2 regions of the Paenibacillus sp. FSL R7-0163 genome follow, and region 1 is predicted to be linked to the other one. Evidence: riboswitches for the same ligand, from Rfam matches in the RefSeq annotation. Region 1 holds a riboswitch; the other holds the start of a gene.
What was found. A riboswitch is a leader RNA that binds a small molecule or an ion and turns the genes downstream of it on or off. The one in region 1 is predicted to bind thiamine pyrophosphate.
Positions count from the first base shown of each region.

Region 2: it holds a riboswitch for thiamine pyrophosphate, as region 1 does, so the genes downstream of both, NST45_RS25065 (ABC transporter substrate-binding protein) here and NST45_RS14510 (ABC transporter ATP-binding protein) in region 1, are expected to answer to the same signal.

Region 1 covers NZ_CP150224.1:3,254,774-3,258,990, reverse strand. Annotated here, with positions in the region: gene NST45_RS14520 (ABC transporter substrate-binding protein) at 1-529, opposite strand, end outside; gene NST45_RS14515 (ABC transporter permease) at 526-1,302, opposite strand; gene NST45_RS14510 (ABC transporter ATP-binding protein) at 1,283-2,065, opposite strand; TPP riboswitch at 2,177-2,280, opposite strand; gene NST45_RS14505 (amino acid ABC transporter substrate-binding protein) at 2,503-3,339, shown strand; gene NST45_RS14500 (amino acid ABC transporter permease) at 3,393-4,061, shown strand; gene NST45_RS14495 (amino acid ABC transporter ATP-binding protein) at 4,075-4,217, shown strand, end outside.
Region 2 covers NZ_CP150224.1:5,708,500-5,712,716, forward strand. Annotated here, with positions in the region: gene NST45_RS25055 (MFS transporter) at 1-541, shown strand, start outside; gene NST45_RS25060 (hypothetical protein) at 614-2,077, shown strand; TPP riboswitch at 2,236-2,346, shown strand; gene NST45_RS25065 (ABC transporter substrate-binding protein) at 2,508-3,557, shown strand; gene NST45_RS25070 (MTH1187 family thiamine-binding protein) at 4,118-4,217, shown strand, end outside.

The DNA.
Region 1 (4,217 bases):
CGCCTCCATCACTCTGGATCATTGTCCGAATCATCGCTTCATAGAGCGGAATGGAGGAATAGCCGATTTGTTTTCCCGCGAGCTCTTTTGGACTATGAATACTGCCAGCCTGAGGAACCATCAGATGATTCAGTGGATGCCGCACGATTGCTGCAATCGAACGTACAGGGATTTTCTCGCCGCGTGCCATAAGTACCTGAGGCTGATAACTGAGCGCTAGATCAATTTGATTCGCTGCAACAAGCTTTAGGGAATCATTGCTGTCTGCAGGCATTTTGATCTCGACATCCAAACCTTCCTCTTGGAAAAAACCTTGCTGTTGCGCAGCGTATAGAAAGGAATGAACGGCATTGGGATACCAATCAAGCATAATCGTCAGCTTGTGTGACTGCTTATTTTCGGTATTGGAGGGATCGGTTTGGGAGTTGTTATTTATCTTGTCTGCCTTCCCGCAGCTGCTTAAGAGCAAAAGTGTGCATACTAGAAATACAGAAATAAGTCCTCGTTGTGGGGATTTTAAATGATTCATTGGTTTGATCCTCTTTTCTTTAAAAATAATTGTTCGAGTAAAGCTATCGCCAGAAAAAGCACCACACCAAGCGCGGACAGCAGAAATACAGCCGCGAACATTTCATCGCTCTGCATATTTCCGGCCATTCTGCGGCTGAAGTAACCGAGTCCTTTACTGCCGCCGAGCCATTCCCCGATAGTAGCTCCGATGACGCAGTATACAATGGACAGCTTTAAGCCAGAGAAAAAAGCAGGCAACGCCAGTGGAATTTGGGTTTTGACAAGCAGCTGCCAGCGGTTTGCACCAAATGTTAATAATAAGTCCTTGTAAGTCTGGCCACTTGTACGAAGTCCATCATATGTACTCACTACGACTGGAAAAAAAGCCGTCAAAAACACCACAGCCACTTTGCTCCACAGCGAATATCCGAACCACATAATAAAAATGGGGGATAGCGCAATTAATGGGATCGTCTGGCTAATGATAAGAAAGGGATAGATGGCCTTTTCTATGGGGCGATACAGGAACATTCCAGTGCCCAGCAATACACCACAAATAACAGAAAGGACAAAACCCACCAGTATCTCCTGTAACGTCGCCAATAAATGCTGTCCAAATAATAATTGCCTGTGCTCGATCAATGCGATTCCAATAGAGGAAGGTGCAGGGAGAATAAAGGCTGGAATCATGTGAAGGCGAACAGCTGACTCCCAGATTACAAGAATGAGCAGTACCAGAAGAAGGAAGGGACCATAGTTGTCTAGATGTTTTTTAAAAGGTATAGGTCGCATGTAATCTCCGCTCCAGCTCTGCACGCAGTGCTATAAACCGGGGTTCGTAGTTCATCTTATAATGTCTTGGCCTTGGTAAATCCACAACGATCTCCTGTAATTCGCTGTGCGCACCGCCAGATAATAAATAAATCCGGTCACTGAGCAATAGTGCTTCCTCCAGATCATGAGTGATGAGCATAATCGTCTGATTCAATTCACCCCATAACTCCAACAGCCAACGGTGTATCTCGCGTTTGGTCATGGCATCGAGAGCGCCAAAGGGCTCATCCAGCAGCATAAGACCACTTCCGCCTCCAGCCACTAAGGTGCGCAGAAATGCGACTCGCTGTTTCATTCCACCCGAAAGTTCATGGGGATAAGCCTTCTCTACATCTGCTAAGCCGAAGCGGGTCAACATTTCCCGAATCTGAGTGATCGTTTCTTGTTTATTGAATCTGGGCTTGATCTCCCAAGGCAAAAGGCAGTTGTCGAGCACTGTCCTCCAAGGCAGCAATAAATCCTGCTGAGGCATATAAGCGATCTGACCTAAACGACTAGCGGTTGACGGGTGCGTAGAGAGTTTTATTTTTCCGTGAGTAGGTTCGAGTAAACCGGCAATCGTTTTGAAAAATGTACTTTTCCCGCATCCGCTAGCACCTACTACGGAGACGAATTCCCCTTGCCTGATATCCATGGATAGATCTGCGAATACAGGGGGTTGCTCAGATTCCGGAAAAGAGTAGGTTAGGCCTTGAATAGATAAAATGGTCGTGATGATCAAACCTCCTAAAATTTTTGTGGAGCGCCTAAACAAATAAAAACCCATCCATTTCCAGAGGAAATGAATGGGTCAAAAAGTTCATTCTGCATAATAACACTTAACATGCTTGATGAAAATTCTGCTCCACTTCCCTCCGCTGGTATGATCCAGATCAGGTTCCAAGGGTCCGGAGCTTGAAGCTCCGTCTCAGTCGGCCGACTCCCCTAGTGAAATAACAGGTCCATATTAATTTGTTAATAAATATACCATATCTTTCTGAGAAGTAAAGAGAGAAAGAAGTGAAGGATTAATCCAAGATTGGGTAAGATATAGGTAGGAATCTAGTTAATATTATAATTCCGATGTATATAATCGGAAAAAAGTATTGACGATCATGTGATGGCAGTGTACTATTCAATTTACCGGAAAAAATCCGGGTAGAGAGAGGGGATTTAATAATGAAAAAATGGAGTTTAACTATTATATTGGCGTTAACCGTGGTCCTTATAGCGGCTTGCGGCAATAATTCGAATACCAATACGGCTGCTGAACCTACAGCTGGAACGAATGGTGGAGCAGCATCTTCAGCGCAAAACAGTTTGGAGGCTGTGAAAGCCAGCGGCAAATTGCGGATAGGTACAGAAGGGACTTATGCGCCTTTTACTTATCATGACACTGCGGGGAAATTGACTGGTTTTGACGTGGAAATTGCTGAAGAAGTAGCAAAACGTTTAGGTGTTAAAGCTGAATTTTTTGAAACTCAGTGGGATGGTATTTTCGCTGGAATGGATGCGAAACGGTTTGATGTAATCTTTAATGAAGTTTCCATTAACGAAGATCGCAAAGTGAAATATGATTTCTCTGAACCCTATATCGTATCCAAAGCAGTATTGATCGTGAGCGAAGACAATGAGGATATTAAGACCTTTGCCGATCTTAAGGGTAAAAAAGCCGGACAATCCCTGACAAGTAACTTATCCGACATCGCTCGTGAGAACGATGCTGAAATCGTAGCTACGGACGGTTTCAATCAAGCGATGGATCTGCTGACTTCGGGACGTATTGATGCAACTGTGAATGATGGCTTGTCTTATCTGGATCTAAAAAAACAAAAACCAGATGCAAAAATTAAAGTGGTTGATGAGATTCCTGAAGGATCACAAAGTGCCGCAGTATTCCTGAAAGGCAATGATGAGCTGGTGAAAGCGGTCAGTGATGCGATTACAGAGATGAAGAGTGATGGAACGTACTTGAAAATTTCCGAGAAATACTTTGGAGCTGACGTTTCAAAATAATACAAGGCTAGCAAGGCTAATTAAGCCTGGAAGCTAAAAAGGATGTCTGAATAATGGATGACCGCAAAATACAAATTTTCTTAGACACACTGCTACCCCTGCTAAAAGCCGGGGTGGCTTTTACCATTCCGTTGGCGCTACTTTCCTTTGTGCTTGGATTGATTTTGGCGATCCTAACCGCGCTGGCACGTCTTTCACCGTGGGTAATTCCGAAGCTAATCGCCCGTTTTTATGTGTGGGTTATTCGAGGAACCCCATTGTTAGTGCAGCTATTTATTATATTTTATGGTTTGCCGGCTGTTGGTATTGTACTCGACCCCTTCATTGCCGCCACCATTGGATTTACTCTTAGCGTAGGGGCTTATTCATCGGAAATCGTACGCGCTGCTATCCTGTCGATACATAAAGGCCAATGGGAAGCTGCCTTCTCAGTCGGGATGACTCGTGGGCAGGCTCTGCGCCGCGTAATTCTGCCACAAGCTGCGCGCGTTTCTGTACCGCCGTTATCCAATTCCTTTATTAGCTTGGTTAAAGATACTTCGCTTGCAGCGATCATCACCTATACGGAGATGTTTAGAACCGCACAGCAGGTAGCCTCTACCACTTATGAGCCTCTGCTGGTATACTCCGAAGCAGGATTGTTTTATTTAGTGTTCTGTTCTGTGCTGTCGGCGCTGCAAAATTACTTGGAGAAACGACTCGATCGTTACTCTGCGACCTAAAGGAGAGATACTTGTGATTGAAATCATTAATTTGCATAAATCCTTCGGCGCACTCCAAGTGTTAAAGGGTATTGATCTGAAAATGGAGCATGGAAAGGTACTTGTCATTATTGGGCCATCTGGCTCCGGGAAGACTACACTGCTGCGCTGTTTTAA
Region 2 (4,217 bases), 2.5 Mb from region 1:
TTATGTAGGCACAGAGATGAGTTTAGTCAACTTTATGCCGGCTATCTTTATTGCCAAGCTAGGGATGACAGAGTCTGCGGCAGCACTGACAGTCACTTTCTTTTGGCTGGCGATGTCTACAGGAAGATTGTTTGCGGGTGTAATTGCCGAAAAAATATCTTATCGCGTGTACATTCTCAGCAGCTGTTTACTAACCTTGTTACTGCTGACACTCTTTCCGTTCACTGAAAATCGTATGGCTGCTTTCATTGTAATTCTGCTGCTGGGGCTGTTTATGTCCGGTATTTTCTCCATTGCATTGGTTTTCTCCAGCAAAATGCTGCCTGGCACCGAAGAGTCAACACCCAGCATTATGATTGCTTCCGGAGGCGTTGGTGGTGCTTTGCTACCTCTGTTTACGGGCTGGTCTATGGACCATTTAGAAGTGGCACAAACAGCCGGATTACTTGCCACTTTTGCTGCCTTCTTGTTCCTGCTAAGCATTGCCGCATGGAGATTCCAAGCCAGGCAAGCGGTGGAAGGAAAGAGTTCCCGTATTTAGAATAGTATCAACGTTATCCTTTTAGGGTAATGTGATCTATAAGCATATTCTGAGCACAAGGATGGACAATGAATGAATGAGTCTTTAAATGAGTCTTCAACTGAGCCTTTGTTACATACTGCGCTTATGCAGTTTATATTTCCCTTCTCTATAAAAAAGGGCGATTCTAAGCAGCTTATCCAGCAATTACAGGACGACGGATTCACACGTTTTTTTCTGGATAACAAAGAACTGGAAGCTGCCTATTATGGAGAAGGTTACTGTGTTTCCCATGAACGAATGGAGCGCACCTATTTACCGTTTGCCGCACACGTCCTTTTTCCGCGCAGGAAGGATGCCGACTCGTTTCGCCGTTTTTCCAGAGTAAATAATCTCGACTGCATTCTGGAGATTCCGCAGCAATCTATATTTTTCAAAATTCTCTCGACGGATATATTCATATGTCCCTTTCAGCTTGGATTCGTGACGATACGTGTCCAGCTGGAGGGGGATTCGATTCCCTTTAGTATTGCCCTAGAATTCGCGGATCGTTTCCGTGCGCTAGAGAAAACCTTCATACAGGATGACTACACTTATATTCATTGCGGGGAACAGACCTATGAGATGGTAGAGGATTTTGTCTTCCGAAATTTGGTGGATGGACTGGAGCCATATCTGGATCAATCGGATATCAATGGGGCTTATTTTGAGACCCTTCCTTTTTTCGTAGATGAAAGAATGCAGGTGCAAGCTTTTTACGGCTTTCAGAATGAAGAAGGTTCTGATGAGATTAGTGTAAATCTACGCTATCGCGCCTCACAGCTTGATGGAATTGATCTGAACGGAAAGCCCTATGCCAGTGCAAGCGATCCAGCGTATATTGCAAACTATTGTCATGAGCATTCCTATAATCGCTGGGGCCCAGACACGTATTATATGATGAATGAGCAGACCTTTTGCTGCATGACCCGGGCTGAACAGGAGATTGCTGTTAGTCTAGCCAACCAGATGTACGGGCAATATTATTACGGATTTTTACTCAATATTTTCCACAAAATCGTTCTGCTGAAGCTCGCCAATATGCACTCCCGACTTCGGATTAATCATGATTATGAGGAAATAGACAATCTAATCTACTCCATCAATAAGTTCTCGGCAAAGTTCTACTTCTTGGAGTTGATTTCCCAGTCGCAGGGCCGGGAGATATTTCTTCAGCTGCGTAAAGTATACGGAAACGACGCTTTATTCGAGGAAGTGAAAGAAACCTTAAATGACCTGTTTCAGTATCAGGATAAGTTTCAGTCCAAGCGACGGGATAATCTGCTGATGATTCTCACTGTATTTACGGTAGTAAGCGGGATTTACGGCATGAATCAGGTCATTGACGATCTGGATGGAAAGATTCAATGGAGTAAAATGATTGGATATTCCCCCTTTGAATTTCTTGCCCTCTTCGTGATCATGAGCGGGATTCTGATCAGCGTTGTCCTCACGCTAGGGGCGCTGGTTAGTGAGCTTAAACGGCGTCACCGCAAGAAATATAAAGATCTAGACTAGCAAAAAAGAAACTACTGGATTGGAAAAATTCAGGAGTGCACTACTAGACATTCCGAGTACAGCCGTCTATAATACACCGTATGCGAGAAATATAAGATATAAAGTATGGGTACAAAACTTATACTTACTTATATTGCACATAGAAATACCCGTTAACTTCATAGAACCAGGGGTGCTGGAATTGGCCGGCTGAGATTGTATCCCACAAGATACTGACCCTTATACCTGATCTGGATAATGCCAGCGTAGGAATCGCCAATTGGTTCTGGTCCCTGTGACCTTGACTAACCTTGCGCCAAGCCAGCGTCCCGATCACTCGGGGCGCTTTTTTTGTAAGATCACTAAAAGATGTAGAAAAACGTACATACTACACTTTACGGTTCATGTTGTGAAGACGGATTTCTTGTAACCTTAAAGGAGAGAAGAAGACATGCACCTCAAAAAAGCACTTACGTTGTGCCTCACCTGTGTACTCATTCTTGCCATTGCCGGATGCGGCAGCAACAATGGGAATACAGCCGGAAACAAAGCAAATGCTACTGATCCAACTGCAGCGGCTGGGACGGATGCTCCAAAAGAGCTCACCAAAGTTAAAGTCGCGCTCGACTGGACACCGAACACGAATCATACCGGTCTATACGTAGCAAAGGATCTTGGTTACTACGCTGAAGAAGGTCTGGACGTCGAAATCGTTCAGCCAGGCGCAGCGGGTTCTGATACTATGGTTACTTCTGGCGAAGCCGCATTTGGCATCAGCGCCCAAGAAGGATTAACGCTAGCCCGTCTACAAGGCGTACCCCTTGTCTCGATAGCAGCTATTATTCAGCATAATACGTCGGGATTCGCCGCTCCAGTAGATCGCAATATTAAATCACCAAAGGATTTCGAAGGTAAAACCTACGGAGGCTGGGGCTCACCAGCCGAAGAAGCAGCCATGAAAGCTATCATGGATCCTGAAGGTGGCGATGTGAAAAAGGTGAAGCTGATCAGTATCGGTGAAGCTGATTATTTTACCGCCGTCAAACGTGACATTGATTTCGCCTGGATTTTCTACGCTTGGACTGGCGTTGAGGCTGAGTTGCGTGGCGAGCCATTGGATATGCTGTACTTAAAGGATTATGCGCCACAGCTCGATTATTACACGCCTGTGCTGACGACGAGTGAGAAGCAAATTGCAGATCATCCTGAGCTGGTGAAGGCCTTCATGAAAGCCACATCAAAAGGTTATCAATATGCTATTGATCATCCGGAAGAGGCTGCCGGTATGTTATCGAAGGCCGTTCCTGACCTGGACGCCGACCTTGTCCTAGCTAGCCAAAAATGGCTTAGCCCAAAATACAAGGACGATGCTGCCCGCTGGGGCGAGCAAAAAACCGAGGTCTGGCAAAATTACGGCGACTGGATGTATGATCTGAAGTTGCTGGATAAACCGCTGGATGCTGCTAGTGCATTCAGTAATGATTTTTTACCGGCGGAGTAGAGAGCGGACTTCAGAACCAAGAAGGTTGGACGTTACTTGAGGAAGGAGGAACGGAGCGTAGTGATGTGCTACGTGAGTACCGGACTTCCCAAGTTCGTTCAAGATTCGATGTCGAGTTTGCTTCCTGAGTTACTTCGTTATCAAAGTTGGCTTTTTGAACTTACCTTATAATTTAAGAGCTCAAAAAGTCGGCTTTCAGAACCAAGAAGGTTGGACGTTACTTGAGGAAGGAGGAACGGAGCGTAGTGATGTGCTACGTGAGTACCGGACTTCCCAAGTTCGTTCAAGATTCGATGTCGAGTTTGCTTCCTGAATTACTTCGTTATCAAAGTTGGCTTTTTGAACTTACCTTATAATTTAAGAGTTCAAAAAGACGGCTTTCAGAACCAAGAAGGTTGGACGTTACTTGAGGAAGGAGGAACGGAGCGTAGTGATGTGGTACGTGAGTACCGGACTTCCCAAGTTCGTTCAAGATTCGATGTCGAGTTTGCTTCCTGAATTACTTCGTTATCAAAGTTGGCTTTTTGAACTTACCATATAAAATGAGAGGATTGATTATTGTGGCTAACACCCTACTAAGCATTCAAGTAATTCCAAAAACTCCGAACAATGAGGATTCCATCCCATACGTAGATAAAGCGATTGAGGTCATTCAAAAAT